DNA from 2 places in the Bradyrhizobium sp. 76 genome. Region 2 is predicted to be linked to the other one. Evidence: riboswitches for the same ligand, from Rfam matches in the RefSeq annotation. Region 2 holds a riboswitch; the other holds the start of a gene.
What was found. A riboswitch is a leader RNA that binds a small molecule or an ion and turns the genes downstream of it on or off. The one in region 2 is predicted to bind cobalamin.
Positions count from the first base shown of each region.

Region 1: it holds a riboswitch for cobalamin, as region 2 does, so the genes downstream of both, metE (5-methyltetrahydropteroyltriglutamate--homocysteine S-methyltransferase) here and IVB48_RS36265 (DUF1636 domain-containing protein) in region 2, are expected to answer to the same signal.

Region 1 covers NZ_JADPIS010000109.1:541,085-557,207, reverse strand. Annotated here, with positions in the region: partial or broken gene IVB48_RS41440 (DUF6538 domain-containing protein) at 41-940, opposite strand; gene IVB48_RS41225 (hypothetical protein) at 1,339-1,467, opposite strand; gene metE (5-methyltetrahydropteroyltriglutamate--homocysteine S-methyltransferase) at 1,851-4,166, opposite strand; cobalamin riboswitch at 4,266-4,465, opposite strand; gene IVB48_RS41220 (hypothetical protein) at 4,799-4,924, opposite strand; gene IVB48_RS32270 (hypothetical protein) at 5,282-5,548, shown strand; gene IVB48_RS32265 (4Fe-4S binding protein) at 5,570-5,773, opposite strand; gene IVB48_RS32260 (EAL domain-containing response regulator) at 6,394-7,608, opposite strand; gene IVB48_RS32255 (GNAT family N-acetyltransferase) at 8,209-8,724, shown strand; partial or broken gene IVB48_RS32250 (SMP-30/gluconolactonase/LRE family protein) at 9,302-10,182, opposite strand; gene IVB48_RS32245 (citryl-CoA lyase) at 10,179-11,006, opposite strand; gene IVB48_RS32240 (CoA transferase) at 11,062-12,327, opposite strand; gene IVB48_RS32235 (ABC transporter substrate-binding protein) at 12,382-13,404, opposite strand; gene IVB48_RS32230 (ABC transporter permease) at 13,438-14,211, opposite strand; gene IVB48_RS32225 (ABC transporter ATP-binding protein) at 14,195-14,983, opposite strand; gene IVB48_RS32220 (IclR family transcriptional regulator) at 15,148-15,837, shown strand.
Region 2 covers NZ_JADPIS010000149.1:159,935-176,057, forward strand. Annotated here, with positions in the region: gene bluB (5,6-dimethylbenzimidazole synthase) at 78-710, opposite strand; gene cobS (adenosylcobinamide-GDP ribazoletransferase) at 715-1,497, opposite strand; gene cobU (bifunctional adenosylcobinamide kinase/adenosylcobinamide-phosphate guanylyltransferase) at 1,494-1,997, opposite strand; gene cbiB (adenosylcobinamide-phosphate synthase CbiB) at 2,119-3,060, shown strand; gene cobD (threonine-phosphate decarboxylase CobD) at 3,072-4,034, shown strand; gene IVB48_RS36255 (cobyric acid synthase) at 4,023-5,471, opposite strand; gene cobO (cob(I)yrinic acid a,c-diamide adenosyltransferase) at 5,481-6,116, opposite strand; cobalamin riboswitch at 6,157-6,375, shown strand; gene IVB48_RS36265 (DUF1636 domain-containing protein) at 6,470-6,853, shown strand; gene cobW (cobalamin biosynthesis protein CobW) at 6,850-7,884, shown strand; gene cobN (cobaltochelatase subunit CobN) at 7,884-11,132, shown strand; gene cobG (precorrin-3B synthase) at 11,129-12,292, shown strand; gene IVB48_RS36285 (precorrin-8X methylmutase) at 12,292-12,921, shown strand; gene IVB48_RS36290 (precorrin-2 C(20)-methyltransferase) at 12,924-13,655, shown strand; gene cobJ (precorrin-3B C(17)-methyltransferase) at 13,652-14,386, shown strand; gene IVB48_RS36300 (cobalt-precorrin-6A reductase) at 14,362-15,108, opposite strand; gene cbiE (precorrin-6y C5,15-methyltransferase (decarboxylating) subunit CbiE) at 15,107-16,123, shown strand, end outside.

The sequences.
Region 1 (16,123 bases), on a different contig from region 2:
CAGGATTGCTGGCCATCCGTCGATTCATGACTGCCCAGCCGAAAACCGTCTTTAGCCCCGCGAGGTCACTATCCTTGACCGTCTTCGCGCTGGCGCCGCCTTGAAGCCTGTGATCCTTGTACCGAACAATGTCCTGCGGCGTCACGCGGCTCGCTTGGTCATGCTTCAGGAACCCCACAAGCTTCGCCACAGTGTTGCGGTAGCTCTCGTAGGTGCTCTGCTTGCGACCAGCAGCCTTCGCCTCCTTCCACCAATGCTCGACCAGTGCCGATAGTGAATCTTCTAAGGCGGCGCTGTTGACATCATTCTTCGCCTGCTCCGCCCGTGCCGGCCATTGCGGGAACCGAATCACCTGAGGTCTAGGCGAGTCTTCGCCTTCCCCTCTTGCAAGCTTCGCCAAACTCAGACTTGCACGCTGAATGGCCGCGCCTAGCGCACTCGCCATGGTTCGGCGGTTCTGATCGTCGACGATAATCCCGTTGCTCGTCAGATAGCCGTTTGCAGCGTCCACACACGCTTGCTCCATCCGGAAGATCTTGTCCTCGGGCAGCTCCGGGGCACCGTCTAACGCCCGTTGGCTCGCAGCCAGGAGCTCTTCCCTGGCCTGTGGGGGGCCAAATAGGCGTGCCCCTGCAACGGTATCCCAGTTGGTCTGCTGGCTTGGGTTATCCCTGTACTGCTCCAGCCATCGCTCATAGGCGACCATGGCAAGACGATGCGCTTCCCGCTCGGTCAGAGGCACCGGGCCAGCGCGCAAATTCGCCCAGCGAGCTTCGAGTTCGGCAAGCGCTTTCGCATGCCGCACCTTTGCCTCAGAAGGATCGCGCGTCTGAAGGCTTACCTTTTCCTCGCGCTTGCCAAGAAGCTTACGCAGATCCTCCGGAACGGCTTTCCGGAGCTGATAGATTCCAGTTTTGGGATGCTTCCACGGACGCGACATAGCCAACGGCATTGTACCACCCTTCTGTACCACTGAGGAGCGGGTAAGCCGTTGAATTTGCTAATCTGCTTTGGATTTCACGCTCTTAGGAGAGCGATGGTGCCCAGGAAAGGACTCTGACCTCCAAGTCATCGACCGGACACCACTCCGGTCGAATCGCGCCAGTCACGGCGGTCCGCGCCATGCCTGGCGCACCAAAAAAAGCCCGGCCTCCTCCGGAGGCCAGGCGAAAGTCACGCAGGAACGACGCTGCTTTACGCATCGCACCAGCTTTCGTCGGCAGGGAGGACTTACCGCCGATCGATCTTCGGCGAGGGCATTCGCCGTCAAACAAGGAGAAACGGATATCACTCCGCGCGAAATCTGGAGCCGTTTGCCTTCCGCTCCTGTCGGAAACTTCACGACTTTTCCACCACTCGCCCGCTGTCCGGTTGGGACGGCAGTGCCTTGACCGAGATGGGATCCTGCGCCGGTTTGGCTGCCGTGCCCTGAAACACAAGCGGCAGTTTGCCGTCGCACAGCAGCATTTGGTACGTCCCCAAAAACCAACAACGCTCGATTACCTCTCCCGAAGAGCGTGCCAGGGCCTGAATTTCGTATGACGTTCCGTAAGGACCGTAAAATAGATTGTTGTGATGAGACGCATCCACGCGATGGATAAATGAAAAAGTCGGGCTGTGCTTCGCGTCGAGCGTTAATGACGTCGCAATAGGACCTGATCGGACCTCGCCGGCATGCTGTCGGCCGTCGGGTCGAGAATCGAGCTTGTCGCCGGCTGTATGCGACCGCCTCCGCCGACGCCCGCCCGCATTCCGCGGCGCTGGGAACTTTGAAAGCTCCCAAGGACATCGTAAGCCCCCAAAGCGCGTGCATCTTGTTCACAAACGCGTTGGCGAAACGCTCCGGCCCATCATGGCTCGGCCCGCAACTCGCGTGCGGCGGCCACCATATTGACGAGCGCGGGACGCACCTCCTCCCACCTTCGCGTTTTCAGTCCGCAGTCGGGATTGATCCAGAGCTGCCGATCGGAAACTCGCTGCCGCGCCAACACAATCAGCTGCTTGATTTCCGCCGCTGCGGGAATGCGCGGTGAATGAATGTCATAGACGCCGGGCCCGATCTCATTTGGATATTTGTAGCTCTTGAAGGCCTCGAGCAATTCCATCTTAGAACGCGACGTCTCGATTGAAATGACGTCGGCATCCATTGCTGCGATCGCATCGATGATTTCGTTGAACTCGGAATAACACATGTGAGTATGGATCTGAGTTCCGTCGGCGACCGGGGAGGAGCAAAGGCGGAAGCTGTCCACCGCCCAATCGAGATAGTTCTTCCACTGCGATTTGCGTAGCGGCAATCCCTCCCGCAACGCAGCCTCGTCGATCTGGATCATGGTCGCTCCAGCCGCCTCAAGGTCGATGACCTCATCTCGGATCGCGAGAGCGATCTGTCGGCATGTCTCGCGCCGCGAGATGTCGTCACGGACAAACGACCAGTTCAGGATCGTCACCGGTCCGGTCAGCATAGCCTTGACGGGTTTTTTGGTCAGAGACTGCGCATAGCGCCACCATTCAACGGTCATGGGCTTCGGCCGGGAGACATCTCCGAACAGGATAGGCGGACGAACGTACCGCGAGCCATAAGACTGAACCCAGCCATGCTTGGTGAAAGCGAAGCCGAACAGCTGCTCGGCAAAGTATTGAACCATGTCATTGCGCTCGAACTCACCGTGTACGAGCACGTCCAGGCCGATATCTTCCTGCCACTTCACGGTACGGGCTGTCTCCGCTTTCAGAAGCTGCTCGTACTGCGTGTCATTCAACGTTCCCCGCGCATGAGCCGCGCGCGCATTCCGGACATCGGCCGTTTGCGGGAAGGATCCGATGGTTGTCGTTGGAAACATCGGCAATGCGAACGAGACGCGCTGGACGTCGGCACGCTGGGTGAACGCGCTGCGACGGCGAAGCATGCTATCGTCGATCGCGGCGATTCGTCCGGCGACATTCGCATTGTGGATCTCGGGCGATGTTTCGCGGGTGACGGCTGCCTCCTCCGAAAGCGCAAGTTCATCGGCCACCTCGGCAGCATGGCCGGCCAGCGCTTTGCCCAATATCGAAAGTTCCTTGATCTTCTGAACTGAGAACGCCAGCCATGTCTTCAGATTGGGATCGAGATCGGTCTCTAGCTCAATGTCGATCGGAACATGAAGCAGCGAGCAGGAAGGAGCAATCTGAACACGGTGCCTGCCCAATTTTTGGACCATAGGAGCAAGTTGGTCGAGCAGCGCCGGAAGATTGGAGCGCCACACGTTCCGACCATCAACGACGCCTAGTGAGACCACGAGATCTCTACGGGTTGTGGCGACAATTGCGTCCAACTGGTCAGGTGCCCGAACCAGATCCACATGAAGCCCGGCAACGGGCAAGGCCAAGGTTGTTTCAAGATTGTCGCCGATAGCCCCGAAATATGTGGCCAGCATTATTTTAAGGGCCGGCACAACCTTTGCGAAATGAGCATAGGCCCAGCGGACAGCCGCCCGCGATGCTTCGTCGACGTCCATCACTAGGCATGGCTCGTCCAGCTGAACCCATTCAGCACCGCGCGAGGATAGTTCGCGGAGAACATCGACATAGACTGGGAGGAGCCGATCGAGCAGCGACAGCGGATTGAATGCGGGATTTGCGCTTTTGCCAAGCTTCAGGAAAGTGACTGGGCCAACTAGGACGGGGCGCGTTTGGTAGCCGAGGCTTTTTGCCTCCTCATATTCCTCGATCGGCTTTCGAGAGGAATACTTAAAGATCTGATCCCGGTGAAATTCCGGCACCATGTAGTGGTAGTTGGTATCGAACCACTTCGTCATTTCCTGAGCGGCTACGCCAGGCCCATGCTGAGCGTGACCACCGTCCTGAGCGCCACGCGCCATGGTGAAGTAGGTCTTGAGCGACACAGGACCTTCGGTCCAGCCGTAGACGTCGGGAATGGCGCCAACCATTAGGCTGGTATCGAGCACATGGTCGTAAAACGAGAAGTCATTCGAAGGAATGACGGTCGCACCGCGGGATTTCTGCCGTGCCCAATTAGCGGCACGAAGTCCACTCCCCGCCTCGAGGAGCTCGGCTTCGCTGGAGTTTCCCGCCCAGTAGCTCTCGAGCGCGACTTTGAGTTCGCGTCGTGGGCCGATGCGTGACGTCCCCAGTGTGGCAACGGGAAGCGAAAGAAAAGACATAGCTCAGACCCCATGATTGGGGCAAAGGCCATGGCGGACGCATGCAGCGAATATCGCGTGAGCGACAGCTGCTTGGCGCACACCGGGACACCCCGCCCGTGGACGATATATTGTCGAGGCAGGTCTCCTGGCTCGCGGGTCGTCGCTGCTGTCCGGCCTTCCCGAAGCCGCATGGCTTCAGTGACTTCGTTGGACAGCGGCTCGCCGCTTACAGTTGCGGGGGCAGCGCCGGCATTGCACCGGCTTCCCTCTTAGCTCCGGATCAAACGAATCCGAAGACCACGACGGCTGGGCATTAGGCGCACGAGGATCGATCCGTCAACCTACTAAGTGTCGCCGCGATATTGCCCAAGCGATTGCGAGCTGTACCAGCTAGGGCACAACGGTCTTACTCCCGGCCTGGTAAAAACGCCTAGATCTGTGGAGCCTCCGCTTGTGAATGCGTCCGTCAACACCCGCTTGGCGTACTCGGATGAGCCAACGCGAGCAGAACGAACGCGGTGGGCGCTTCGACATCTGCGTGATCGCGACAAATCCGGTCTTTTCCGTCAGCAGCTTCTCGAACTCGCCCGCGAGGACGTTTGCGATCATCCTCGGCCGGCATCCGCTTGATCACAGCGCCATGAGGCTCCTTAGGAATTGTCAAGGCCGGATTGCTCCAGGATCAAACGGATGATCAGGCCGGACTGCCCGGACTGCCTGTGTTCGGCGGACCCCGCGACGAGCCGTGAGCTCGATCGCTCCGTGGCGTTGGTCAAGATGATCTCCTTCGGTGTGCCAAGCACTTACGTGCTGAGCGACTTTGGCCGCGCATTCGTTGTTTCCGTCGCCGCTGGCGAGTAGTGCAGCCTGGACGTTGGCCTGCGCGGCATCGCAGGAACAGTTCCGGACGTCAGGATGCGCGCTAACTTGCGAAACTGGAGTAAGCAGCGAGAGCGCGGGCGGCGGGGATCCTGTTACGACCCTAGCTCCATGCACTCGTGCATCGTGACCGTGGGCAAGCGGATGCCCAGCTTCTCGTACGTCTTCAGGATCTCCGGACCGATCTCGTCGCGCGTGGAGACCGTCTCTTCGGCTTCGAAGCGACGTAGCTTTAGATATCCTGCAAGCTGATCTTGGGATATTCGACGCCCGTCCACCTCGCCTCGGCTCGTCAGCCAACGACGATAAGCCTCAACGCGACGACCTGGAGCATCGAGGCGGCCTTGTCATTATTCGAGACAAATTTGACGGTCTCCTCTGACAGAGCCCTTCGAGGGTTTCTCGGAGTCGATCAGCGCCTTAAGCTCATAACGATGTTGATCGACCTCGATGCGCCGCACGCGGAAGGCGGCCTCCACAAGCTCGACATCTACTCCTTCGTGCGCGAAATCGAGCGGTGAAGCCTTCTGGACGCGGGCTGCTTATGTTGTCTTAGACGGGACACAGGTGTCAGGCACCGGACAGACCACAGCGCATTGCGGCGTGTCGGAATGGCCCTCGCACTCCGTACACTTTTTTGCATCGATAACGTAAATGTCGCGCTTGAGGCTGATCGCCGCGTTGGGACACTCGAACTCACATGCCCCACAAACGGTACATTGCGAAGCGACGATCTTGTAAGCCATGCCTTCCGACTCCTTAGGCGAGCGATGCCATTGGCGATCCCTTTCAAATGCCGTGCCAAGGACAGGCGCGCTCAATGATGGGCAACTTGCCCAATGGTGCTGTGCGGGGTCTGAGACCATGTTGCATCTGCGACAGCATGGGCCGCTTCAATATCAAGCCGTGCGAGCCCTCGGGCCCCTACTCCGATAGCCAGTCGCGACTCGACTGCTGCGAGCTTCCGTCGGTTTGTCTGGCATGGCAGCGCGGGGCCAAGCGACGATCGACGATTCCCGAAACCGGCGGCGCGAGTAGAAGCCGCGAGCCGACGCACGTCTACGCCGGATGTCGGCAAACCTCCGGTCACACGCCCTGACCGGAGATTTTGTCCAAGCCGCGCTCACGCCTGCAACGTTAACTCCGCGGATTGACTCGCTGGAGGCTTGCCAAAAGGGCTTTGTGCTACAATAACCTTCGGCATCGCTTCGGAGGGAAATGAAGTTCGGCCGGGAGAAGCGATTCTGGGTTTGCAAAGTGGCCGATTTAATTGCTGTCAGCCGCATGCCTGGTGCCGAGTAGGCATGGCCGCGCGGGCCAGCGCTGGTACGCTTTGCCTGGCTGTGCTCAGTCACTCCTCATGCAACTATTTTGGACGAAGTGGAACAGGGCTGAAAGATGACTGTGCAAATTGCTTCAGCGGCATGGCCTTTCCGAACAGATGGCCCTGCGCAAGGTTGAAGCCGAGTTCGGTCACAGCGATCAGGTCGGCGTGGCTCTCCACGCCTGCGGCGACGGTGCGCACACTGTACTCTTTGGCTAGATCGACGATATGGCGGCACACCGTTCGCTTCAGGGGCCCATTTCCGCAACCGGCGACGTACTGCCGGTCCACTTTTAATTTCATGAACGGGAATTTTTCGAGCCCCATCAGCTGCGGCCAATTGGCGCCGATATTGTCGATTGCAAGGCCAATGTTGTGAAAGCGAACCTCACGCGCGACCTCGATCAGGAGATCTAGGTTCTGGATCGCTTCCTCGCTCTCGATTTCGATCGTCAAGCCGCCGAAAGCGGGGTGCGACGGCATGCGCTGACAGAGATCGCGTACCGCCTGCGGGTCAATCAGGAATGCTGCCGGGAGATTGATGGAGAGATCGGTCGAAGTTTGCTGCTCCAGAAGATACTTCCAATCCTTGATCGCGCGGTCGATCACGAACTGCGACAAGTCCCTAAAATGCGGATCGTGAGCCTCCGGGATGAAATACGCTGGTGGAACAACGCCCCAGGTCGGATGCCGCATTCGCACAAGCGCCTCGGCGCCGCGGCGGCTGAGGGTACACGGGTCAAAGTTCGGCTCATACCAGAGCTCAAGCCAGCCAGCGTGTAAGGCTTCTCCGACATGGACTGCGGGACGGGGCGCCGGCTCTCTGGGCAAGAGCATGGCGACCCGATCGCGCAGCGTCTCGGCTGCAAACGGCGTCCTCAGCGGCGGCAGCATATCAAGTCCATATTCGCCCCCGACCTGCTGCACTGCCGTCATGACGATCGACTCGCGGGCGCCGAACGCCAGCACTCTGCCTGCAAATTCTTCGCGTACGAGTATCTCGAGCAATCGTCCAGGCTCGATGCGATCCGAGCCAATGCCGAGCAGGATCAGATCAGGGAAGTCCGTACAGAGTACGCGCGGCAGCTCGTCAGCAGTCCCGCATTCGCTGATCACAAACCCCATATCCTCTAGCACATCGCGTAGAAAGGCGCGCAGATGCCGCTTGCCCACGGCCACGCACGCTCGCGGCCGCACCTTACGCTGGCCGAAGATTACAGGTTTCCCTCCGACCAGTTCGGCCTGCCCATGCTCCATCGCAACCACTCCCCTTCCGTGAAGGTCCCTTAAACGAGGAGCGAAGGTCCAAACAAGCAGTGCTTGCCATTATCTTTCGATTCTTCGAGGTAAGCTTAAGATAGTGCATTAGCGTGCAAAATCTTTTCGCGATGTTGTTCAGACGATTTTGTCGGGCGCACGCGTATGATACCTGTCCCGGCTCGCGCAACTTTGTACGAGTGACGCACACGAGTGTGGGGAATCTCACCTTCGGACGCGCCGAGCTGATGCGCCCTATGCCACGGCGATGATCATGCTGCAAGATGTACTGAATCGACTCTCGTGAGTGATGATCAGCAATCACTCCTACGAAATGTTTGATCGGCATGGCCGGCCTGCCCACGCGCGAATGTGCCGTCTCGTGGATTCCCTATCTAGTCGAAGGAGATCCAACTGAGTTCGCAGCGGGTCAAGCCGCGGTCGATTCTGAGAACGGCAACAGCTTGCACTTACCTCACCTCTGTTGGTTATAGCGAGTGCGGACGTCCTATTCCCTATCGAGCTTGATAGTTTCTCTCAGTTGCGTTCTCTGTATCCTTCTGAACATGGATATCCTCAAGAGGGACTGGAGGGACTAACGTGACGGGTGTTCGTGTTGGCGCTGAAGCGCAAGGCTTGCCCCACGGGGGCACGGCTTTGCGCAAAGGCGTGCCAGGAGATGAGAACGCGATCGTAGAAGCCGTCGGAAAGCTACTTTCTGAATTAGGTGGTCTCGGACCAGAGTTCAGCCTTGAAGGCGCAAAGCAGACTGCTTTGCGCCTGATTCAGGATCCCGAAGAGGGCTTCATTTTTGTCATCGAGGAACAAGCCACCGGGCAGATTGTAGGGATCGCTGCCATCTCCGCCGTACTGGCCGTGAGAGCAGCTGGAGCGTACGGCGTGCTTCAGGAGCTATGGATTTCTCGGGACTTCCGAAGCTCTGACCGCGGTGGGCATCTGCTCGAGGCGGTACGTTCGGAGGCGAAGCGCCGAGGCTGGCAGATGATTGAGGTTGCGTTGCCCCCTGATGGCTATCCGGCCTTAGAACGGGTACGCCGTTTCTACGAGGAGAGGGGATATCGGGTTGGAGGATTGCGCGCGCGCAAGAGGCTATGACAGTACTGCGACCTCTGCTCCACACTTAAAAGCGCTCCTGGTCCTGTCACTAAAGACTTTCAAGGCAGAAAATCCTGCTGCTTGTTGCTCTCAAAACGAACGCTCCAACGCGTGCGTCGCGGCCGAGGACAATCGAGAACCTCGGCGCTGATGCGGTGCTTACTCCCACTGCGAGCGGGTTACCTCTTCGACTTTTTTGGCGGGTATCAACCATCAAATCGTTCTTCATGGTGCGGAGCGATACGATGGTCTTCTCAAGGCTCGTGGACCGCGAGCGGAAACCTGCCCGGCTAGAAGGCGCGGAGCCAGGTCGGCGGCGGCCCGTTGCGGGCGAAGCCCGACCCAGCCTTACAAACGATAGCCGAGTCGTTCTTTCGTGCTTCCCACACAATGCCGCCAGTTTGGGATCACCGCACACAAATGCGATCCATTCGTCGCCAAGTCCAATGCCTCGGCAACTGGCAAGCCAATCATCTATGGGGCTTCTTCCTGCAACTTGATTCGGTGGACCGTCGCGTAAAGGGATTCGGTACCACGCTGTCGCTCCTGCTGGCGAACGTTCAAGGAAGGTGACGAAATCAGCCATCAACACTGATTCGGTAGAGGATTCCGTAATGAGCAATGTGCCGTTTGCCGCCTCCAATACGAGGTTCGTGCAGGTCGCCCCAGCGCAGGACTTGATGCGGGCGATCGTTTCGCCGTTCGGCGCCATGACGAAGACGTGGCCGAGGGAGGCGAGCGCGACAAAGAGCCGCCCGTTTTGATCCATCGTCAGCCCGTCAGGACCGCTGGTCCCGAAGGACAAGCTGAACCGTCCCACCTTCGCAGTCCCGCCGTCACGCATCAGCGGCACGCGCCAGCTGCTGTTGTCGCGCGTCATTGCAACGAACAACACGGCCTCGTCGGCGCTGAGCACCAGCCCGCTCGGGCTTGGCCAGTTCGAAATCAGGCAATCGAGCCGGCCGGCAGGACACAGTCGGACACCCAGCCGGTCGGATCGTGCACTCCAGTTCGCCCCTGATCGGTGAAATAGATGTCGCCGTTAGTCGCGGTATGCAGGTCGTTGCAGCCTCTGAAGGACTCGCAATTGCGGTTGCCCCAGAAGCGGGCTGATAGTATCCCGCTGCGGATCGAGCTCCATGAGGCCGTTCATGTAGTCGGCCACCAGCCCCCGGCCATCAGGTGCGATCTTCAGACCAATCGGCCAGCCGTCATATTCGATTATCAGAGACCAGATCCCGTCGCGCGAAATCCGGAAAATGCGGCCGAAGGGGATATCGACGACGTAGAGATCCCCGGACTTGTCGAACGACGGCCCCTCGATGAAACAATCCACCGATGGCCTCCGCGGTTGGCATCCGGCCCATTTCGAGGAAACACCACGGCGACGAAATTCCGCGGCATCGACGAGAACACGCGGGTCTCAGCCAGCTGAGGCGGCTTGTCGAGATACATCATGACGGGCCTCCCAGCGTGCGGCGCGGCTGTCCCTCATATTTGTAGCCAAACTGCTTGGGCATCGGTCCCTTGTTACGATCCTTGCGCCTGGTCTGTTCCCAGGCGTGGGCCAGGATTCCGACCGCTCGCGACAGGCAGAAGACGCCGCGCGCCAGCGGTGGCGCGAATCCGAGCTCGCCGTAAATGACCGCGGTCGCGCCATCAATGTTCATTGGGATGAGTTTGCCCTTGCGCTGCTGCATCACCCGCTCGATCGCGCGGGCGGCCTTGGCATAGTCGCCGCTGACACTGCCCTCAGCACTTGCGTCATCCACCAGCGCCAATAGCGGTGCGGCGCGGGGGTCGACCGAATGAAACCGGTGGCCGAAGCCGGGCAGATATTTGCCGCACCTTGCAGTGAAATGGTCAATTGCGGCGGCCGCGGCCTCGCCGATCTCTAGGCCATCGCGCCTCCGCAGCACATCTTCGTAGAGTTCGACCGCCTGCTCCCCTGCTCCGCCGTGCACCTCATCGAGTGTATTGATGGCGGACGCCATCGCACCATTCAGGGGCAGCCCACAGCTCACCGCCATCTGCGCAATTGCGATGGAGGGCGCGTGCGGACCGTGGTCAACGGACGCGACCAGCGCAGCTTGCAGCAGCCGCTCCTGCGCTGGCGTCGGCAGATCGCCGCGCAACATCAGCCAGATCATGGCGGGAAAGGAAATCCGGCCGATCAAATCTTCGATTGGATAACCCCGATAGGCGATGCGACCGGGCGCGATGTCGCAGATGGAGGTTCGCCACCAACGGGCCGCTTGCTGCCGCAATTCTTCTTCGCTCATTTGCGGTTCCGCCCCTTCAACCCTGCCATTGCCGATCGCCGCAAGCCGTCGAATATCATGATATTGGTCCGTCCGCGGCTACGCGGACGGGCAGGAAATCAGCCGCCCGTTGCTTTGGCGTCCCGACGGCCCGGGTTGAGACCAGCTGCTCGACCTCCGCATACGAATAGCCGAGCCGCTGCAGCCATCGCTCGGTGTCTGCTCCGAGCGTCGCAGGTGGTGAAGGCACCGAAAACTCCTCATCCAGCCGGAAGCCCGGCCGCATGATTCGTAACGGCTGCGCACCATCTTGTTCTGGGGCCAAAGTCTCGACGAATCCGCGCTCGAGGAGCTGTGGCTGCTGCAAGATTTGGGAGACCGTCAGCACGCAGCCTGCGGGGACTCCAGCCAGATTCATTTGGGCCTCCCATTCTTCAGCGGGCTTGCAACTCAACGCCTGGTTCAACTCCGTGTTCAGCGCTGCGCGATGGACCTTGCGCATCTCGCGCTCAGCAAAGCGTGGATCCGTCTTCAGGTTCGGTCGGCCAATCAGGTCGCATAGGGCTTGGTACTGCTTCTGCTCGTTGGCGGAAATGTTCAGCGGGCCTGTTGCGGTGCGGAACGTGCCGGAGGGAGCCGCGGTGAAGTTCTCGTTGCCGATGGGCTGCGGTTCCACACCAGCGTTCAGGTGGTTGGAGACGACCCATCCCATCGCTGCAACGGTGGCTTCGAGCAGGGACACGTCAATGAACCGACCGCGGCCGCTATGCCGCTGTTCGACCAGAGCCGCGGCGATGGCAAAGGCAGCAGTGAGTCCCGCAATCGTGTCCGAGATTGGAAAGCCGGTGCGCAGGGGAGCCGAGGCCGTATCGCCAGTGACGCTCATGGCACCAGACAGACCCTGAACGATCTGGTCATAGGCCGGACGGGCGGACCATGGCCCGCTCTGCCCAAAGCCGGAGATCGCGCAGTAGACGAGACGCGGGTTGTGCCTGCTGAGCACATTAAAGCCTAGGCTAAGCCGTTCCATCACCTTCGGCCGGAAGCTTTCGAGCACCACATCGGCTTCCTTGACGAGTCGCAAGAATACCTCGCGGCCCGATTCCGACTTCAAGTCCAGCGCCACGGATTGCTTGCCGGCGTTCACCGCGACAAAAGAGAGGCCCTGCAAGCGCTCTGCCCTTTGCGGATCGGCGCCGAGGCGCCGCGCGAGGTCGCCGCCGTTCGGATTTTCGACTTTGATGACCTCCGCGCCAAGACGCGCGAGATGATAACCGCAGAACGGACCGGCCAACACGTTCGACAGGTCCAGGACGCGGATGCCGGTGAGCGGCAGAGACATCTGAAGACGCCTTCCTTTAGGTGATCCGATGGTGAGGGCTTGGCCGGCTGGCAGCTATTTCAGTTGTTGTGCGGCGCGTTCCGCAAAACGATTGGTGAAGGTTTTGTTCAAGTCGATCTTTGCGGCAGCAATTTTTGGATCAAAGTCGCTTAGGACGGCCAGCGGGACCTTGGCCGCCTCGATGTCCATCTGTCCGGTTGGCGAGAAGAGCGCTTTCGATGCGTTCATGATTTCGATATTCACCTCGCGATTGTCAGTCTTGTAACCAGGAGGAATCGTATCGACGAGCTGCTCCGTCGGCGTTGCGTTGATCCAGCGGTGAGTTTTGAGCAAGGCGTTGACCAGGCGCTGGACCGTTTCGGGATTTTTGTCGATGAAAGTCTGCTGAAGGTAGAGACACGCGGTCGGATAGGACCCGCCGAAGGCCTGCTTTGAGCCTTCGATCGTGCGCGCATCGAACAGCGCTGTCGCGTTCTTTTTGCGCGCGAGAAGCGTCGCGATGGGATCGAAATAGACCAGGGCATCGACGTTCATGGCCTCAAGCGCCACCATGCCCGGTGCGCCGCTGCCGACGGCAATGATGTTGACATCGCGTGAACCCAATCCTGACTTCTTGATGTAGTAGCGCGCCATACTCTCCGTCGATGACCCCGGCGCCGTGATCCCGAGCCTGAGCCCCTTCAGGTCGGCGCCGGATCTGACCTTGTCGGCGAGGTCGCTGCGGACACCGAGCAGGACGCCGGGAATGTCATTCAGCAGGAACACGCAGGAAATTTGCTTACCCAGCACCTGCATCTGAATGGTATGATCGTAAAAGCCGATAGTCCCGTCGACAGAGCCGCCGATCAGGGACTGCAGAGCCTTTGAGCCACCGGCCTGGAAGTTCTCGACGGTAACGTCAAGGCCTTCTTCCTTAAAGGAGCCAAGCTTCACTCCAAGTTCGACAGGCATATAGTTGAGGATTTGTGACCCCACCGCGATCTTCAATTTTGTTTTCTCGGGCTCGGTGGCATGCGCCAAAATGACCGAGAATGCGGCCAGCGCCACCACCGGCATCAATCTTATGGAAACGTGCATGCGAACCTCCATAATTGAGGGGAGAGCGTACGATCAGCTTTCGTGCGCAGGCGCCGGCCGCCAGACCAGGAGCCGCTTTTCCGCGCAGTCGACAATGGCATCGAGGACAACGACGAAGGCGGAGAGAACGATAATTCCTGCGAACACTCCGGTCGCATCGAGGACGCCTTCGGCCTGCGCAATTAAGTGCCCCAATCCTGCGGACGAGCCGAGATATTCCGCGACCACGGCTCCCATCACAGCCATGCCGACGGACACCCGCAGGCTCGACAAAATCCAGGTCGTGGCGGACGGCAGGTAGACGTGCCGTAGCAGGGACGACTTCGATGCACGCAGCAGGCGGGCATTCGCCAGCACGACCGGATTGACCTCGCGGACGCCCTGGAACGTATTGAAGAATGCGACGAATAGAACCAGCGTGACGCCGAGCGCAACCTTGGAGGTGAGGCCCAATCCGAACCAGATGACGAAAATGGGTCCAAGCAAGATCCGCGGGATGGCGTTGAACATCTTGATAAAGGGCTGAACGACTTCGGCAGCAAATGGGCTTAAGCCCAGCCAGATCCCAAGCGCTGTGCCGATCCCGATGCCAGCCAGGAACGACAGGACCGTCTCCAGCAATGTTATGCCAATATCGCCCCAAAAGTCCGCCGTCGACATCCACTCCCCGATCCTTACGACAAGTGTCGACGGTGCCGGAAAGAAGAAGGGATCGATCAGTCCGGCCCAGACGCCCAATTCCCAGATCAGGATCATGCCAAGCAGGATGGCGAACTGCGTGAGAGCGACCCTACCCCTGCGTGACATAGCTTTTCTCCACTTCGGCGCCGAGCAGCGACCAAATTTCACGATAGAGCGCGACGAATTCGTCGGTGGTCTGCAGCGCAGAAACATCGCGCGGACGAGGGAGCGTGATCCTGACGTCGGCAACCATGCGGCTGGCGGGACCGGCAGACATCACAACGACGCGGTCCGCCAGCGTGATCGCCTCATCGAGATCATGGGTGATGAAGATGAGCGAGCGCCGGTCCGCCTGCCAGAGGTCGAGCAGGATGCGGTGCATGAGTCGGCGTGTGTGAACGTCCAGCGCGGAGAACGGCTCATCCATGAGAACGATTTTGGGCTCCATGATGAGGGTTTGTGCCATCGCAACGCGCTTGCGTTGGCCGCCGGACAATTGATGCAGATAGCGCTCCTCGAATCCCTTCAATCCGACCTTGGCGAGCCAGGGCCGTGCCTGCTCGCGCGCTTTCGCGACCGACCTGCCCTGAAAGACGAGCCCGAGGCCGACATTGTCCTGGGCGGTCTTCCAGGGCAGCAGCCCTTCCTGTTGAAGCATGTAGCCGGACTGACCGTTCAGGCCCGTAAGAGACTTGCCGAAAATGCGAACGTCGCCGGCGGCGGGCTTCAGCAGTCCGGTGACAGTGTTGAGAATGGTCGATTTTCCGCAGCCGGTCGGCCCCACCACTGCAACGAATTCCGTCTCGGCCACCTGGAGGTTCATGCTTTTGACTGCCGTGAAGTCGCCGAAGCGAATCATGACGTCGTGCAAGTCCACGGCAAGTCCCGGCCGCCCCATTGTTTCGCTCCATAGAACTTGTTCTGAAACCTGGAACCGAGTAGCTCGCGTTCTCACGAGGAGTCAATCGTATTCTGGCGTGCAGGATTGTGCTCGCGCTAACTTGGGTGGACTCCTGGCGTCATTTTGACTATTGGTTCTGCAGAGCAGAACCAGAGGTAGCGATGGTAAGAACAGGGGTTGATGCGGTCGGGCGGGCACTGGCAATCCTTAAGGCATTCGACCCGGAGCGCGCCGCGATGACGCTGACGGAGATTGCGAATGCGACTGACCTCTACAAGAGCACAGTCCTTCGCCTTGCCGCATCTCTGGAGGCGGATGGCTTCCTGGTGCGGGGTACGAACCGGCTATTTCGACCCGGACCGGAGCTATGGCGCCTTGGGGCGCTCTATCAGCGCGGGCTCGACCTTGGTGACCTGATCAGACCCTCGCTCCATCGTCTGGTCGAGGCTACCGGAGAGACCGCATCCTTCTACATCGCGGAGGGCGACGAGCGCATCTGCCTTTATCGCGTCAATTCTCCGCGTTCGGTCCGGCATCACCTCGAAGAGGGTCACCGACTGCCGATTGACCGCGGCGCTGCCGGCCGTGTTCTTACCGCCTACCGCGATTCTGCATCAACTGATGGAAAGAAGGTCAGAGATCGTGGCTTCTACGTCTCGATCGGCGAGCGGGATCGTGAGGTCGCGGCCGCAGCTGTGCCTGTGATCGACGTTCATGGCCAATTGCGCGGCGCTCTCTCGGTCTCCGCCATTCGGAGTCGGTTTGATGCAGATGCTCGGAAGGCTGCGATTCTAGTTCTGAAGTCGGAGGCTAAAGCGCTGATCGGTCTGCTGCCCGCAAGCGAGCGCTGAACTACAATGGCAGCGTTCCGTTCATGACGCACAGCTCAGCGGGTGCCGCCAGGGCCTCTCCTAAGCGCAGCGTGCATTTTTCACATTGTTGAGGAGCATCGGGGCGCGAATCGGCGAGGCGTTCTTTTGCAACAAGAATTTGGTGGTGGAAGGAATGCCCTGACAACGACAGAGCGTCGTGCAGTGGTGACGCCCCTGAAGCCGTTCCTGGAGCCGTCCAAGTGATCCCGCCGCAGATCATCCTCGAGCTCGACGCCACCCACCTGTACACGGGCATCAGGAGGGA
Region 2 (16,123 bases):
AGACTGATTCGGCGGCAAGATTCTGGATTGCTTCGCTGCGCTCGCAATGACAGGCGATGGACTGCGATGCGGTCTGATTAACGCCGCAACGTAAATTCTTCCGCGCCGCGCCGCTGCTCCCACTTCGCCTGTTCCAGCTCGGGCCGGTCGCATTCGACCTCCGGATAGCCGATGCAGAGATAGGCGATGAACTTCCAGGTGTCCGGGACGTCGAGACTAGCGTGGATGCGATCTGGATGGAGGATCGATACCCAGCCAAGCCCGATGCCCTCGGCGCGCGCGGCGAGCCACATCGCGGTGATCGCCGCGACCACGGAATATTCCGTCGTCTCCGGCATTGTCGCGCGGCCGAGGCCGTGACCGATGTCGCTGGCCTTGTCCGCGAACACGGCGAGGTGGCCGGGGGCCTGTTCGAGACCCGACAGTTTCAGCGTCGCATAGCGCGCGGCGCGCTCACCGGCATAGGCATTCAACGCGTCGGCGTTGCACGCTTTGAAGTCGTCGATCACGGCGCGACGCCGTGCGGCGTCGTCAACGATGACGAAGCGCCAGGGCTGGCTGAGGCCGACCGAGGGTGAGAGACAGGCCGTCTCGATCAGGCGATCGATGGCGCCGTCCGGCAGCGGGTCGGTGCGAAAGCGGCGCACGTCGCGGCGCCACACGAACAGCTCGCGCAAGTGCTGGCGGAAGGTGTCGTCGAACTCGACCATTGCGTCAGCCTCCGATCTGGACAGCTGCGGCAACCAGCAGGATCAGGATCTCGCCGGCCTGCTCGAACGCGCCGAGGATGTCGCCGGTCTGCCCGCCGATCTGGCGGATGGCAAGTCGCGCCAGCATCAGGCCGGCGAGGGAGAGCAGGATCAGGCTCACCAGCGCCTTGCCCGGCCCAAGCGCGAGCACGAGCGCGAGGATCCCAACAGCGAATGCGATCGCAACGCTGCGGCCCGGCGGTGATCCCGCACTCGCCGACAGGCCGTCAGATCGCGCAGGCGCGACCTGCGACATGAAGGCCGGCAAGCCCGCGCGGGCCGCAGTATGCGCAGCGCACAGCGCAAGCGCGACCGCCCACGGATTGGCGATCGCCGCGAGCGCGCTCCAGCGCAGGCCGAACGACAGGATCAGCGCGCAGACGCCATAGGTGCCGATCCGGCTGTCGCGCATGATCTCGAGCTTGCGCTCGCGCGTGCGGCCGCCGCCAAGCCCGTCTGCAGTATCGGCAAGACCGTCCTCGTGCAGCGCGCCGGTGACGAGGGCCGTCGCGGCCAGCGCGAGCAGGGCGGCGAGGCTCGATGTCAGTCCGAACCGGCTGGAAATCGCATAAACCAAAGCGCCGGCAAGGCCGACCACCAGTCCCGCAACGGGAAGCGCCCAGGTCGCGCGCGCGATGGCGCCGTCGCCGGCTGGCTCCGACGATGCCACCGGCAGGATCGTGACAAAGGACGCCGCGATCCTGAGATCGGCGATGAGATCCCGCAGAAGCTCGGCGCGCGGCATCATTTCAGTTTCATCGGCAGGCCGGCGACGACGAACTCGACCTCGTCGGCGACATCAGCGATGGTCTGGTTCATGATCCCGGCGGCGTCGCGAAAGCTGCGCGCCAGCGCGTTGTCGGGCACGATACCGAGGCCGACTTCATTGGTGACAAGGACGACGGGGCTCTTCAGGCGGAGCAGGGCGGCGGCGAGCTCGCTCACCTCGCGCTCCCAGTCGCGCTCCGCATGCAAGAGGTTGGAGAGCCACAGCGTCAGGCAGTCGACCAGCCTTGCGCCGCCGCCATCAGTTGCGAGCAGCGACTCGACGAGATCGAGCGGCACTTCGCGTTCGATCCAGTCGGTTCCGCGGCGCGCGCGATGTATGGCAATACGCGTCTCCATTTCCGCATCGAGCGCCTCGGCCGTTGCGACATAGACCGGCTGCCCGGGAAAGGCGCGCGTGCGCGTTTCCGCACGTTTGCTCTTGCCGGACCGTGCTCCGCCGGTGATCAAAATGACGGCCATGAAGTCTCCTGTCGGCCAGCACTAATCACCAAACTTGGGCAAAGACAAAGCCGAAATCCGCCGGCCGGGGGCTTGCGCTCCGGCTGGGGTTTGCGCAACAGGGGCGGGACAGGAGGCGTGCGTGGGTTTTGCCGGTGCGATGGTCGTGGCGATGGCGGTGGATGCCCTGTTGGGCTGGCCGGCGTGGTTGTTCGCGCGGATCGGCCATCCCGTCACCTGGCTGGGCCAGCTGATCTCTGCCATCGACAGCGCCTGGAATCGGCCGTCCGATCCGCCGGCATTTCGCCGCGCCGCCGGCATCGCTGGCGCGCTCCTGGTGATCGCGCTCTCCGTCGCGCTCGGCTGGGCAGTTCAGTCCTTGCTTCCCTTGGGCTGGATCCAGATCGTGCTGGTCGGCGTCCTCGCCTGGCCGCTGGTCGCGCTGCGCTCCTTGCACGACCACGTTGCTGCCGTCGCAAATCCCATGCGGGCCGGTGACATTGCCGGCGCCCGAGACGCGGTCTCGCGCATCGTTGGCCGCGATCCCCTGACGCTCGACGAGGCCGGCATCGCGCGCGCGGCGATCGAGAGCCTCGCCGAGAATGCGTCCGACGGCATCGTCGCACCGGTGTTCTGGGGCGCGCTGTTCGGTCTGCCCGGCATTTTGGGCTACAAGGCGATCAACACGCTGGACTCCATGATCGGCCATCGCTCCGAACGGCACGAAGCCTTCGGCTGGGCCGCGGCGCGCATCGACGATGTCGCCAATTTCATTCCGGCGCGGCTGACCGGATTTCTGTTCGTGCTGCTGGCGCCACGGCGATCCGAGGCGCTGTCGTGCATGACGCGGGACGCGCGCCGTCATCGTTCGCCCAATGCCGGCTGGCCGGAAGCCGCCATGGCGGGTGCGCTCGGCGTGCGGCTCAGCGGTCCGCGGATCTATCACGGCAGCACCACCAACGAGCCCTGGTTGAATGAAGGTGCGCGCGATCCGCTTGCCGCCGACATCGATCGGGGATTGACGGTTTACCGTCGCGCCATGCTGCTGCTCGCCGGCCTCCTTGCGATCCTGGCCTTCGCGTGAAAGAACAGCGCATGCGCGAGCACGGTGGAAATCTCGATCAGGCCCAGCAGCGCTTCGGCGGTCGCGCGGAAGACTGGATCGATCTGTCGACCGGGATCAATCGCCTGCCTTATCCCGTGGGCGAGGTGAGTTCGCGCGCGTGGAGCGCGTTGCCGTCGCGCGCCGAGATCGAGGCTCTGCATCGGGCGGCGCGGCACGCTTACCGCACGAGCGCGGCGGTTGTCGCGCTTGGCGGCGCACAGGCCGCAATTCAATTGCTGCCGCAACTCGCACCACCCGGCCGCGCGCGCATCCTCGCGCCGACCTACAACGAATATGCCGGGGTCCTCTCGGCCGCGGGCTGGGAGGTCCAGGAGGTCGGGGAGCTCGACGCGCTGGTCGGCGCCGACCTCGTCATTGTCGTCAATCCCAACAATCCCGACGGCCGATGCCATCCGCCAAAGGATTTGCTGACGCTGCTGCCGCGCGTCGGCCGTCTCATCGTCGACGAGAGTTTTGCCGATGTGGCCCCGCAGCTATCGCTTGCATCCGAGGACCGGCCGGGGCTGCTGATCCTGCGCTCCTTCGGAAAGTTTTACGGCCTTGCCGGCCTGCGGCTCGGCTTCGCGCTCGGCAATTCGTCCGACATCGCCAGGATCGCCTCGATGTCGGGACCTTGGCCGGTCTCGGGAGCGGCGATCGCGGTCGGCTGCCGCGCTCTGCATGACGATGCCTGGGCCGAGGCCACGTCCGTGCGGCTCGTGCGTGACTGCGGTCGCCTCGATGGCATGGTGCAGGCGCAAGGCTGGACGGTCATTGGCGGGACGCAGCTGTTTCGTCTCTACGCGACGCCTGACGCGCTTGCCGCGCAGGAGAAGCTGGCGCGTCGCCATATCTGGTCGCGCGTGTTCGCGCGAGAGCCGGCATGGCTACGCCTCGGGCTTCCGGGCGGCGAACCCGAATGGACGCGCCTGGCCGAGGCTCTAGCGCGCTAGCGCGAGCAGGCCTTCGACGTCGAGATGGCCTTCGATGTGATCGGCAAGGGCATCGAGCGCGCTCTCGACCCTGGCGTGATAGGGCTCGTCGCCGGCGGGAATGTCGAGCTTCGCCAAAAACGCCTTGCGGAAATCGTCCGACGTGAACAGGCCGTGCAGATAGCTGCCTTGCACACGACCGTCGCGCGAGATCGCGCCTTCCGGTTCGCCGTTCAGCCTTGCGAATGGCTGCGCGCGATCCGGCCCATCAGTGCGGCCGATGTGGATTTCATAAGCCTCGATCGGCTGATCCGTCGCGGCATGCACGGCCGCGACACGCGTCAGCGTCTTCTGTGCACTCATCTCCGTCTCTACATCCAGAAGTCCGAGACCCGCTGTGTCGCCCGCAGGGCCCTCGATCCCATCGGGGTCGGCAACGCTTCGTCCGAGCATCTGATAGCCGCCGCAGAGGCCGAGCACGTGGCCGCCTCTGCGGTAATGCGCCAGAAGATCGATGTCCCAGCCTTGCGCGCGCAGAAAGGCGAGATCGCCGCGGGTGGATTTCGAGCCGGGGATGATGACGAGCCTGACGTCGCCGGGAATGGCCTCGCCCGGCCGCACCATCACGAGATCGACGCCAGGCTCGAGCTTGAGCGGATCGAGATCGTCGAAATTGGCAATCCGCGACAGCGCGAGACAGGCGATCTTGCATTGGCCCGGCTTGCGCGCATCGCTCAGGCCCAGCGCATCCTCTGCCGGCAGTTCGCCGGCGCGCGCGAACCAGGGCAGCACGCCGAAGCCGCGCCATGTGGTCTTTTCTTCGACCAGCTTGTAGCCATCGTCGAACAGCGTGGGATCGCCACGAAACTTGTTGATGACAAATCCCTGGATCATCGCGGCATCGTCCGGGTCGATCACCGTCTTGATGCCGACGAGTTGCGCGATGACACCGCCGCGGTCGATGTCGCCGACCAGCACGACCGGCACATCGGCCTTGCGCGCAAAACCCATATTGGCGATGTCGGCGTTGCGCAGGTTCACCTCGGCCGGGCTGCCGGCGCCTTCCACCAGCACGAGATCGGCGCGCGCCTTCAGCCGCTCGAAGCTCTCCAGCACCGCACCCATCAATGACGGCTTCATCGCCGCATATTCACGCGCACGCGCGGTCGCGATGCGCTTTCCCTGCACGATCACCTGCGCGCCGACATCCGTCTCGGGCTTCAGCAGCACCGGGTTCATGTCCGTGTGCGGTTCGACGCCGGCGGCGAGCGCCTGGAGCGCCTGGGCGCGGCCGATCTCGCCGCCGTCGACCGTGACGGCAGCATTGTTCGACATGTTCTGCGGCTTGAACGGGAGCACGCGCAGGCCGCGTCGCACAAAGGCGCGCGCGAGACCGGCGACGATGAGCGACTTGCCCACGTCCGAGCCGGCCCCCTGGATCATCAATGCGCGCGCCATCGCGAGTTCTTAGAACTCGACGCCGGCTTGCGCCTTGATGCCGGAACGGAAGGGATGCTTGACCAGCGTCATCTCGGTGACGAGATCGGCGATCTCGATCAGCTCGTCCTTGGCGTTGCGTCCGGTGAGCACGACATGCGTCATCGGCGGCTTCTGCGTCGTGAGGAATTCGACGACCTCCGCGATGTCGAGATAGTCGTAGCGCAGCGCGATGTTGATCTCGTCGAGCACGACCATGCGAAGATTCTGGTCAAGGATCAGCTCTTTGGCCTTCTCCCAGCCGGCGCGGGCGGCGGCGATGTCGCGGGTGCGGTCCTGCGTCTCCCAGGTAAAGCCTTCGCCCATGGCGTGGAATTGGCAGAGGTCGCCGAAATGGCCCGTGAGCATGCGGCGCTCGCCGGTATCCCAGGCGCCCTTGATGAACTGCACGACCGCGCAGGGGAAGCCATGGGCGACGCAGCGGACGATCATTCCGAAGGCCGAGGAGGACTTGCCCTTGCCTGCGCCGGTGTGGACGATGATGAGGCCCTTTTCGCCGCTCTTGGTCGCCATGATCTTGTCGCGGGCGACCTTCTTCTTCGCCATTTTCGAGGCGTGACGGGCGTCGGTTTGGTCGCCCGTCTGGGTATCCGGTTCTGACGTCATCGGACGGGGTCCTTCGGCTTGACAAGAGGCGGTGGGGGGCAAATGGTGGCCCTGCGTTGGTTCCTGTCCTACGACAGGCGAAGAGGGAATGCGATAGGGTCCGAATCGGCAAGATTTGGTTCCAAAATGCAGCCGCCCCCGCGACCGTGACCGGAGAGATGCCCGAAGCCACTGATCCCCTGGGGATCGGGAAGGCGGGGATCGAAGGGGAAACCCTGCTCCGGAAGCCGGGAGACCTGCCAGCGTGGACGATTTTGGACCGGCGGACGGGGTGTTCCGCGACGGGGAAACGGGCCTTCGCAAGAACGGTTCGTGGGCCTCTTCGCTTCCCGCTGTTTATTCTGGAAGAAGCGATGACCGTCACACTTCATGTCTGCATCACCTGCCGCGCCGGCCAGACGCTTGGCGAGGGCGAGACGACGCCCGGCAAGCGCCTGCATGGTGCGATCCTCGAGGCCGGCGTGCCCGATGGCGTCAGCGTGGTTCCGGTCGAATGCCTGTCTGCATGCAACCAGGGTTGCTCGGTCGCGCTCAGCGCACCCGGCCGCTGGTCCTATGTCTATGGTCGCCTCTCGGATGCGCATGCGAGCGACGTGGTCGCGGGCGCCGCGGCCTATGCGGCCGCACCCGATGGCCTCGTGCCCTGGCGCAGCCGCCCGGAGATCTTCCGCAAGCAATCGCTTGCCCGCATTCCCCCCATTCTCCCCTTGGCCGTCGTGCCGGAGGCCGCCGAATGAATTCGCTCGCAAAAGTCCCCGTCACGGTCGTCACGGGCTTTCTCGGCTCCGGCAAGACCACGCTGATCCAGCATCTGCTTGCCAACGCTAACGGCAAGAAGCTCGCGGTGCTCGTCAACGAGTTCGGCAGCGAGGGCGTCGATGGCGAGATTCTGAAATCCTGCGCCGATGCGAATTGCCCGGAAGAGAACATCATCGAGCTCGCCAATGGCTGCATCTGCTGCACCGTCGCGGACGATTTCATTCCGACCATGGAGAAGCTGCTGTCGAGGCCGGTCAGGCCCGACCACATCCTGATCGAGACTTCGGGCCTGGCACTGCCGAAGCCGCTGCTCAAGGCATTCGACTGGCCGGAGATCCGTTCGCGCATTACGGTCGATGGTGTGATCGCGCTTGCCGACGCCGAAGCTGTTGCTGCCGGCCGTTTCGCGCCCGACCCAATTGCGGTCGAGGCGCAGCGCGCGGCGGACGGCAATCTCGACCATGAGACGCCGCTGTCGGAAGTGTTCGAGGACCAGATCGCCTGCGCCGACATCGTGCTGCTGACCAAGGCCGATCTTGCGGGTGCGGCAGGGCTCGAAGCAGCCAAAGCGGCGATCACCGCCGAGATGTCGCGCCGCGTGCCGATGCTGGCGATTACCGACGGCGCGATCGACGCGCGCCTCATCCTCGGTCTCGGCGCTGCCGCCGAGAACGATCTCGCCGCGCGTCCCTCGCATCACGACGGCGAAGAGGATCACGAGCACGACGATTTTGCGTCCGTCGTGATCGATCTTCCTGAAGTCACCGACATCGACGCGCTGGTTGCATCCGTTCAGCGTCTGGCGCGCGAGCAGAATGTGCTGCGCGTCAAGGGTTACATCGCGGTAGAGGGCAAGCCGATGCGTCTCTTGCTGCAAGCGGTCGGCGAGCGCGTGCGGCACCAGTTCGACAAGCCCTGGGGCGCGGGTGCGAGACGGTCAAAGCTGGTCGTGATCGGCGAGCACGGAAACATTGATGAAGCCGCGATCAAGGCGGGACTCGGTATCTGATGCACGTCGTCTTCCGCGAGAGCCGCGGTCTCGAGGAGACCGCGATACCAAGGGACATCGGCCAGGACCCGGCCGATCTCGTGGTGCTCTCGTATTCGGATTCCGATCTTGCCGCATTCGCGGCCGGCTGGCGCCGTGGCCGCGACAGCCTGCCGTCGCTACGACTCGTCAATCTCGCAGAACTCCGTCATCCGCTCTCGGTCGACACCTATATCGAGCGCACGCTTGCGCAGGCGCGCGGCATCCTCGTGCGTCTGATCGGCGGGGAATCCTATTGGTCGTATGGGCTCGGGGCCCTGCAGCAACTGGCGAAGGAGCGCGGCATCGTGCTGGCGGTGCTGCCGGCCGACGGCCGCGACGACACGCGCCTGGATGCGTATTCGACCCTGCCGGTCTCGACGCTGCGGCGGCTCAAGGTGCTCTGCGACACCGGCGGCCCCGTCGCATCGCAAGCCGCGATCGCGCAGCTTGCGCTGGCTTCGGGCCTCTATGCCGGCCCCGTGATCGGCGAGATGACCATGCCCGAGATGGGCTTTTACGATCCGGCGCGCGGTGTCATTGCCGCGCCGGCGTCGGGTGAGGGCAGGCCGCGAGCGCTCGTGGCCTTCTATCGCTCCTATCTCACCGCTGCCGACACTGGCCCGGTCGATGCCCTGATCGCCGCATTGCGCGAGAAGGGGTTCGACGCGCATGGTGTGTTCGTCACCTCGCTGAAGGCTCCAGGCGTTGCGGATTGGCTAGGGGAATATCTCGCGCAAAATTCTCCGGCCGCGATCGTCAATGCGACGGCGTTCTCGGCGATGGGCGACGACGGCACGACGCCGCTCGATGCCGCATCCTGCCCGGTATTCCAGGTCGCGCTCTCCACGGCACGCCGCGAGGACTGGGCGAGTTCGCTCCGCGGCCTCTCGCCCGGCGACCTCGCCATGCATGTGGTGCTGCCCGAGGTCGACGGCCGCCTGTTTGCGGGCGTGGTGAGCTTCAAATCGGCAGCGATGCGCGATCCCGATTTGCAATTTTCGCATCTGGCACACAGGCCCGACGGGGAGCGCGTGAAGGCCGTTGCCGCGCGCGTTGCGGCCTGGCAGCGCCTTGCGGAGAAGCCCGTCGCTGAGAAGGGGATGGCGCTCGTGCTCTCGAACTATCCGGGCCGTCCGCATCAGATTGCGCATGCGGTGGGTCTCGATGCGCTGGCGTCGGTCGACGCATTGGTGTCCGACCTCTCGGAGGCCGGCTTCGATGTTGCGCCGGTCCATGCGCTCGGCGAGACGTTGCTCAAGCAGAGCTTGAGCTGGAGCGTTGCCGACTACCGTGCTGCGCTGTCGCGCCTTCCGCAAGGCTTGCAGGATGATCTCGCGCAAGCCTGGAGCGCGCCGGAGACCGATCCCGGTTGCCGCGACGGCGCGTTCCATTTCGCCGCGATTCAGTGCGGCCGGTCGATCATCGCGGTTCAGCCGGAGCGTGGCGATGCGACTACGCGCGATGGCGACTATCACGATCTCGCGCGCACGCCGCGCCACGCCTATGTCGCGTTCTATCTCTGGCTGCGCGAGCAGGGCTGTGATGCCGTTGTGCATATGGGCGCGCACGGCACGCTGGAGTGGCTGCCCGGAAAATCCGTGGCGCTGTCGCAGGCGTGCTGGCCGGAAGCCCTGATTGGCGATGTGCCCGTCATTTATCCCTTCATCGTCAACGATCCCGGCGAGGCCGCGCAGGCCAAGCGGCGCCTGGGTGCCGTCACGATCGGCCATCTGCCGCCGCAGCTCGCAGCATCGGCGGTGCCGGACGGATTGCGCAGGCTTGAACAGCTCCTCGACGAGTACTCGACGGCTGATGGCCTCGATCCCGCCCGCCGCCAGCGTCTGATCGCCGCGATCCGTGACGAGGCGCGCGCGGCAGGCCTCGAAGACGATCTCGGCCTCGATGCAGCCGCCGCACCGGCCGAAGCGATCCCGCGGATCGACCGCTTCGTCTGCGATCTCAAGGAAAGCCAGTTCGGTGACGGCCTCCACGTGTTCGGCCGTGGCGCATGCGGCGACGCGGAGCGCGACGCTTTGCGGGCCGCGCTTGCAGGACAGCGCGTCGCGCCGGGGCCGTCAGGTTCGCCCTATCGCGGGCGTCACGATGTGCTGCCCACGGGACGCAATCTTTTCGCCGTCGATCCGCGCGCGGTACCGACGCCGTCGGCGCACGCGCAAGGCGTCAAGCTCGCGGAAGAGCTGCTGCGCCGTCATCTGCAGGATCACGGCGACTGGCCAAAGGGCCTGGTCGTCGATCTCTGGGGTTCGGCGACGATGCGCACTGCGGGCGAAGAGTTTGCCATGGCGCTGCATCTGGCCGGCCTCGCACCGCGCTGGGATCACGCCTCCGGCCGCGTCACCGGCTACGACATCATCGCGCCTGCCGAGCTTGGCCGGCCCCGCATCGACGTCACGCTGCGGGTCTCGGGCCTGTTTCGCGACGTCTTCTCAGGTCTTGCGCAATTGTTCGAGGCGGCAGCCGAGGCGCTGTCGGCCCGCGAGGACGAGGGCGACGAAAATCCATATCGCCATCGCACATCGCGCGTGTTCGCGCCGCGTCCCGGACAATACGGCGTCGGCCTCTCGGCAATCCCGGACGCCTTCACGCCCGAGACGCGCGAAGCCGCCGGCGAAGCCTGGCTCTCGGCATCGTCATGGGCGTTTTCGGCCGATGGCGAGATCAGGCTCGATCGTGCCGGTATCGAGAAGCGGCTCGCATCGGCCGATGCTTTTGTTCACGTGCAGGATTTGCCGGAAACCGATCTTCTGCTCGCGGCCGACTATGCCGCACATGAGGCCGGCATTGCGGCCGCCGCGGCACATCTCGGTGCGGCAGGGCCATCGCTCTATCATCTCGATGCGACGCGCCCCGAGCAGCCGCATGCGCGTACGCTGACCGAGGAAATCTCCCGTGTCGTCCGCGCGCGCGCGGCCAATCCGGCCTGGATCGCCGGCATGATGCGCCACGGTTTTCGCGGGGCGGCCGAGATCACCGCAACGCTCGAGCATATGGCCGCCTTCGCGCATCTGGCCGGCGCCGTGCCGCCGCATCTGTTCGACCTCTACTACGATGCGACGCTCGGACATGACGAGGTCCGGGCCTTCATGGCCCGCGAAAATCCGGCGGCACTCGCGGCGATGGAGACGTGTTTCACGCGCCTGCATGAGGCCTCGCTCTGGCGAACGCGCCGCAATTCGATTGCGGCTGCGCTGCGGGAGGCGTCATGAGCGCTTCCGTGGTCAAGGGCTGGTGTCCCGGCGCCCTGCGCCCGATGCAATCGGGCGACGGGCTCGTGGTCCGCGTGCGTCCGTTCGGCGGACGGCTCGACGCGGCCCAGATCTCCGGACTGGCCCATCTTGCCGAACGCCATGGCAACGGCCTGATCGACGTGACCAGCCGGGCCAATCTCCAGATCAGGGGCGTCAACGAGACCAGCCACAGGCTGCTGCTCGAGGGCCTTGCCCAACTGGCGCTGCTCGATCCGGACGCTGACACCGAATCCCGTCGCAACATCCTTGTGACGCCGTTCTGGCGTGCCGGCGACGCGACCCAATCGCTCGCCGCCGAGCTCGAGGAGGCGCTCGCCGACAGCACGCTCGAACTCCCAACCAAGTTCGGCTTCGCCATCGACGATGGCACCTCACGCGTGCTTGCGGGCGATTCCGCGGACGTGCGGATCGAGCGCGATGGTTCCGGCGGACTGTTGGTGCGGGCTGATGGCGACAAACTCGGCCGCTCCGTCGCGCGCGGCGAGGCCGTGACCACCACACTCGCATTCGCCAACTGGTTCGTGACCTCAGGCGGCGCCAGAGGCGGGCGAGGGCGGATGGCGGCGCATCTTGCCACTGGCGCAATCCTGCCGGAGGCATTGCGCGGCGAGGCCGAGCCGGCGCCGATCATGGCCGCGGCGCGTCCCGGCCTCTATGCGCAAGGTGCGATGGTCGGCGTCGCCTTCGGGCAGATGGCGCATGCGACGCTCAACCAGTTCGCCGGTTGCGGACATGCGCTGCGCATGACGCCATGGCGGATGGTTTTGAGCGAGGGCAAGCGCGCGATGCCGAGCGCGACCGGTCTCATCACCGAGGCCTACGACCCTGCGCTGCGCGTCATCGCTTGCAGCGGTGCGCCACGCTGTCGCGAGGCGCATGCCGATACCCGCGGCCTTGCCGCGGCGCTGGCGCCGAACATCGGCGCGGCCGCACGGCTCCACGTCTCCGGCTGTGCCAAGGGCTGCGCCCATTCCGGTCCGGCCGCCATCACTCTGGTCGCGACCGGCGCAGGCTTCGATCTCGTGCGCGCCGGGTCGACACGCGATGAGCCCATCCTGCGCGGGCTGAACCGCGACGACATCGTCAGAGATCCCTCCATCTTGATGGGAGGGCACTGATGCCGCACATTTACGAGACCGACGGCGCAGCAATCTACCGGCAGTCCTTTGCGACCATCCGGGCTGAAGCTGATCTTGCGCACTTCACGCCGGACGAGGAGCAGGTGGTGGTGCGGATGATCCATGCCGCCGGCATGGTCGGCCTCGAAGCGCATATCCGCTTCACATCAGGCATGGCGGTCGCCGCCCGCGCGGCGTTGCAGAAGGGCGCACCGATCCTGTGCGACGCGCGCATGGTCTCCGAAGGAATTACGCGCGCGCGGCTTCCCGCCGCCAACGCCGTCATCTGCACGCTGGGCGACGAGACCGTTCCTGCGCTCGCGCAGTCCATGCGCAACACCCGTTCGGCTGCGGCCCTGGAGCTGTGGCGGCCGCATCTCGACGGCGCGATCGTGGCGATCGGCAACGCGCCGACTGCGTTGTTTCATCTCCTCAACATGCTGGAGGACCGGAGCTGCCCGCGGCCCGCGGCGATCATCGGCTGTCCCGTCGGCTTTGTCGGCGCGGCCGAATCCAAGGCTGCGCTGATGGCCGATCCGAAGGTGCCGGCGCTCACGGTCGAGGGCCGCCTCGGCGGTTCCGCGATCACGGTCGCCGCCGTGAACGCGCTGGCGAGCCGGAGCGAATAGCGATGGGACGCATCATTTGCTGCGGTCTCGGCCCCGGTGATCCCGATTTGATGAGCGTGCGCGCGGACCGGACGGTGCGTGGCGCCAGGCATGTCGCCTATTTCCGCAAGAAGGGCCGGCCCGGCCAGGCGCGCCGGATTGTCGAGGGCATGTTGGCGGCCGACGTCACCGAATATCCGATGGAATATCCGGTCACCACGGAAATCGCCTTCGACACGCCTGAATATGTCCAGCTGCTTGCCGGCTTCCACGACGAATGGGCGGAACGTCTGGCCCGGCTGGCGCGTGCGGTCGACGTCGTCGTGCTCTGCGAGGGCGATCCTTACTTCTACGGCTCCTTCATGCATCTGCACACGCGCCTGCAAGGCCGTGTCGAGATCGAGGTGATCGCCGGCATTCCCGGCATGGTCGGCTGCTGGAATGGCGTGGGACAGCCGATCGCGCTCGGTGATGACGTGACGACGGTGCTCATGGGCACGCTCGCCGAGGCCGAGCTCGAGCGCCGCATGCGCGATTCCGATGCGCTCGTGATCATGAAGACCGGGCGCAATCTGGCAAAGGTCCGCCGCGCGCTCGCTGCCGCCGGACGGCTGGACGACGCCTGGCTGGTCGAGCGCGGCACCATGCCCGGCGAGCGCGTGGTGCGGCTCGCGGAGATCGATGCCGCCGACTGCCCCTATTTCGCGATCGTGCTCGTGCACGGCAAGGGCCGGCATCCGGACGCCGTCGAATGACGGGCACGCTGACCATCGCGGGCCTCGGGCCGGGCAGCGATGCGCTGGTGACGCCCGAGGTCTCCGTTGCGCTTGCTGCCGCGACCGACATTCTGGGCTACGCGCCCTATGTCGCGCGCGTGCCAGCGCGGGCAGGGCTCACTTTGCATCCTTCCGACAATCGCGAAGAGCTGCAGCGCGCAAGCGAGGCGCTGCGGCTCGCGGCCGAAGGCGGGCAAGTCGTTATCGTGTCCTCCGGCGACCCCGGCGTCTTCGCAATGGCTTCTGCCGTGTTCGAGGCGCTCGAACAGGCGCCGCAATGGCTGGAGCTGCCGATCCGTGTGCTGCCTGGCGTCACTGCGATGCTGGCCGCTGCCGCGCGCGTTGGCGCGCCGCTCGGCCATGATTTCTGTGCGATCAATCTCTCGGACAATCTCAAGCCGTGGGCGGTGATCGAGAAGCGCCTGCGGGTCGCCGCGGAAGCCGACTTTGCCATTGCGATGTATAATCCGCGCTCGGCGAGCCGACCGGAGGGTTTTGGCCGCGCGCTTGCGGTGCTGAAGGAGGCCGGCTGCGGCGAGCGCCTCGTGATCTTCGCGCGCGCGATCAGCGCCGCCGATGAAAAGATCGAGACCGTCAGGCTGAAGGAAGCGACACCCGAAATGGCCGACATGCGCACGCTGGTGATCGTGGGCAACTCGCAGACACGCCGCGTCGGCCGCTGGGTCTATGCGCCGAGGCAGGTGCGATGACCGAGCCATTGCATGATCTCGGCCACGCCCTCGACCCGCAATCTTTCCGGCAGTTGCGGTCGTGCGATCATGATCACCGGCAGGCCGAGTACCCGCGCAGCGTCGATCTTGGCGCGCGCGCCGTCGCCGCCCGAATTGCGGGCGACGATCCGGGTGATGCTGCGTTTGCGCATCATCTCCAGCTCGGCCTCAAGCGTGAATGGCCCACGCGACACGATCAATTCTGCGGCGAAGGGCAGGGGTCCTTCGGGCGGATCGACGAAACGCAGCGTATAGACGTGCTGCGGCTTGGTTGCGAATGGCGCGATGTGCTGGCGGCCGATGGCGAGGAATACGTTTGCCCGCGCGTCTGGCAACGCGGCGACCGCGGCGTTGACATCTGCGACCTCGATCCAGTTGTCGGCGGATACCCTCGTCCAAGGCGCGCGCTCCAGCGCAATCAGCGGCGTTCCGGTTTCCGCGCATGCCGCGACCGCGTTGCGCCTCATCTCGGCCGCGAAGGGGTGCGTCGCATCGATCACATGCGTGATGCCTTCACGGCGAATGTAGTCGGCAAGTCCACTGACGCCACCAAAACCGCCGTTGCGGGTCGGCAGCGGCTGGTCGGCGGGCGCGCGAGTGCGGCCGCCATAGGAATAGACGGCATCGATACCTGCGCGCGCGATCTCCGCCGCAAGCAGGCTTGCGTCGGCTGTTCCGCCCAGAATAAGGGCGCGTGTCATGGCTGATCCGTGGCTGACCATCATCGGTATCGGCGAAGATGGCCTTGCCGGGCTGTCCGAGGCAAGCCGAAAGGCGCTGGCCACGGCGGAAACTGTCTTTGGCGGTGAGCGTCATCTCGCGCTTGTAGATGTTGGTAGCCGCGGCCGCGCGTGGCCGGTGCCGTTCGACGCGGATGTCGTGCTGGGCTGTCGCGGCCGCCCGACGGCGGTGCTCGCCTCCGGCGATCCGTTCTGGCACGGCGCGGGTGCAAGCCTCGCGGAGAAGCTGGACGCCGGGGAGTGGATCGCGCATTCGGCCCCGTCAACGTTTTCGCTCGCCGCCGCACGGCTGGGCTGGCGCCTCGAATCCGTTGTCTGTCTTGGGCTTCACGCCGCGCCATTCGAGCGTCTCGTGCCGCATCTGGCGCGAGGTGCGCGCATCATTTGCCTCGTACGTGACGGGAAGGCCGCAGGCGAGCTCGCGAAATGGCTGACGGAGCGCGGATGGGGCGCTTCGGCATTCTGGACGCTCGCCGCGCTCGGCGGGCCGCGCGAAAGCATCAACGAACATCGCGCCGATAGCTTCGCAGGCGACGTCGCCGGAAACCTGGTCGCGGTTGCCGTTGAGGCGAGAGGAGCGCAAGGCCTTCCCCGCAGCTCGGGCCTGTCGGACGATCTCTTCGTTCATGACGGCCAGATCACCAAGCGGCCGGTCCGCGCGCTCGCGCTCTTGGCGCTGGCGCCGCGTCCCGGTGAACGTCTCTGGGACATCGGCGCCGGCTCGGGTTCGATCTCGATCGAGTGGGCGCTCTGCGGCGGGACGACGATCGCCGTCGAGGCGCGCGAGGATCGCGCTGGGAATATCCGCAGCAATGCGGCCGCGTTCGGATTGGCACATCGGATCACAGTCATCACGGGAAAGGCGCCCGAAGCCCTCACAGCACTGGAAGCGCCGGCCGCCGTCTTCATCGGCGGCGGCTTCGACATTGCGATGTTCGATGCCATCTGGTCGCGACTCACGCCGGGCGCGCGGCTT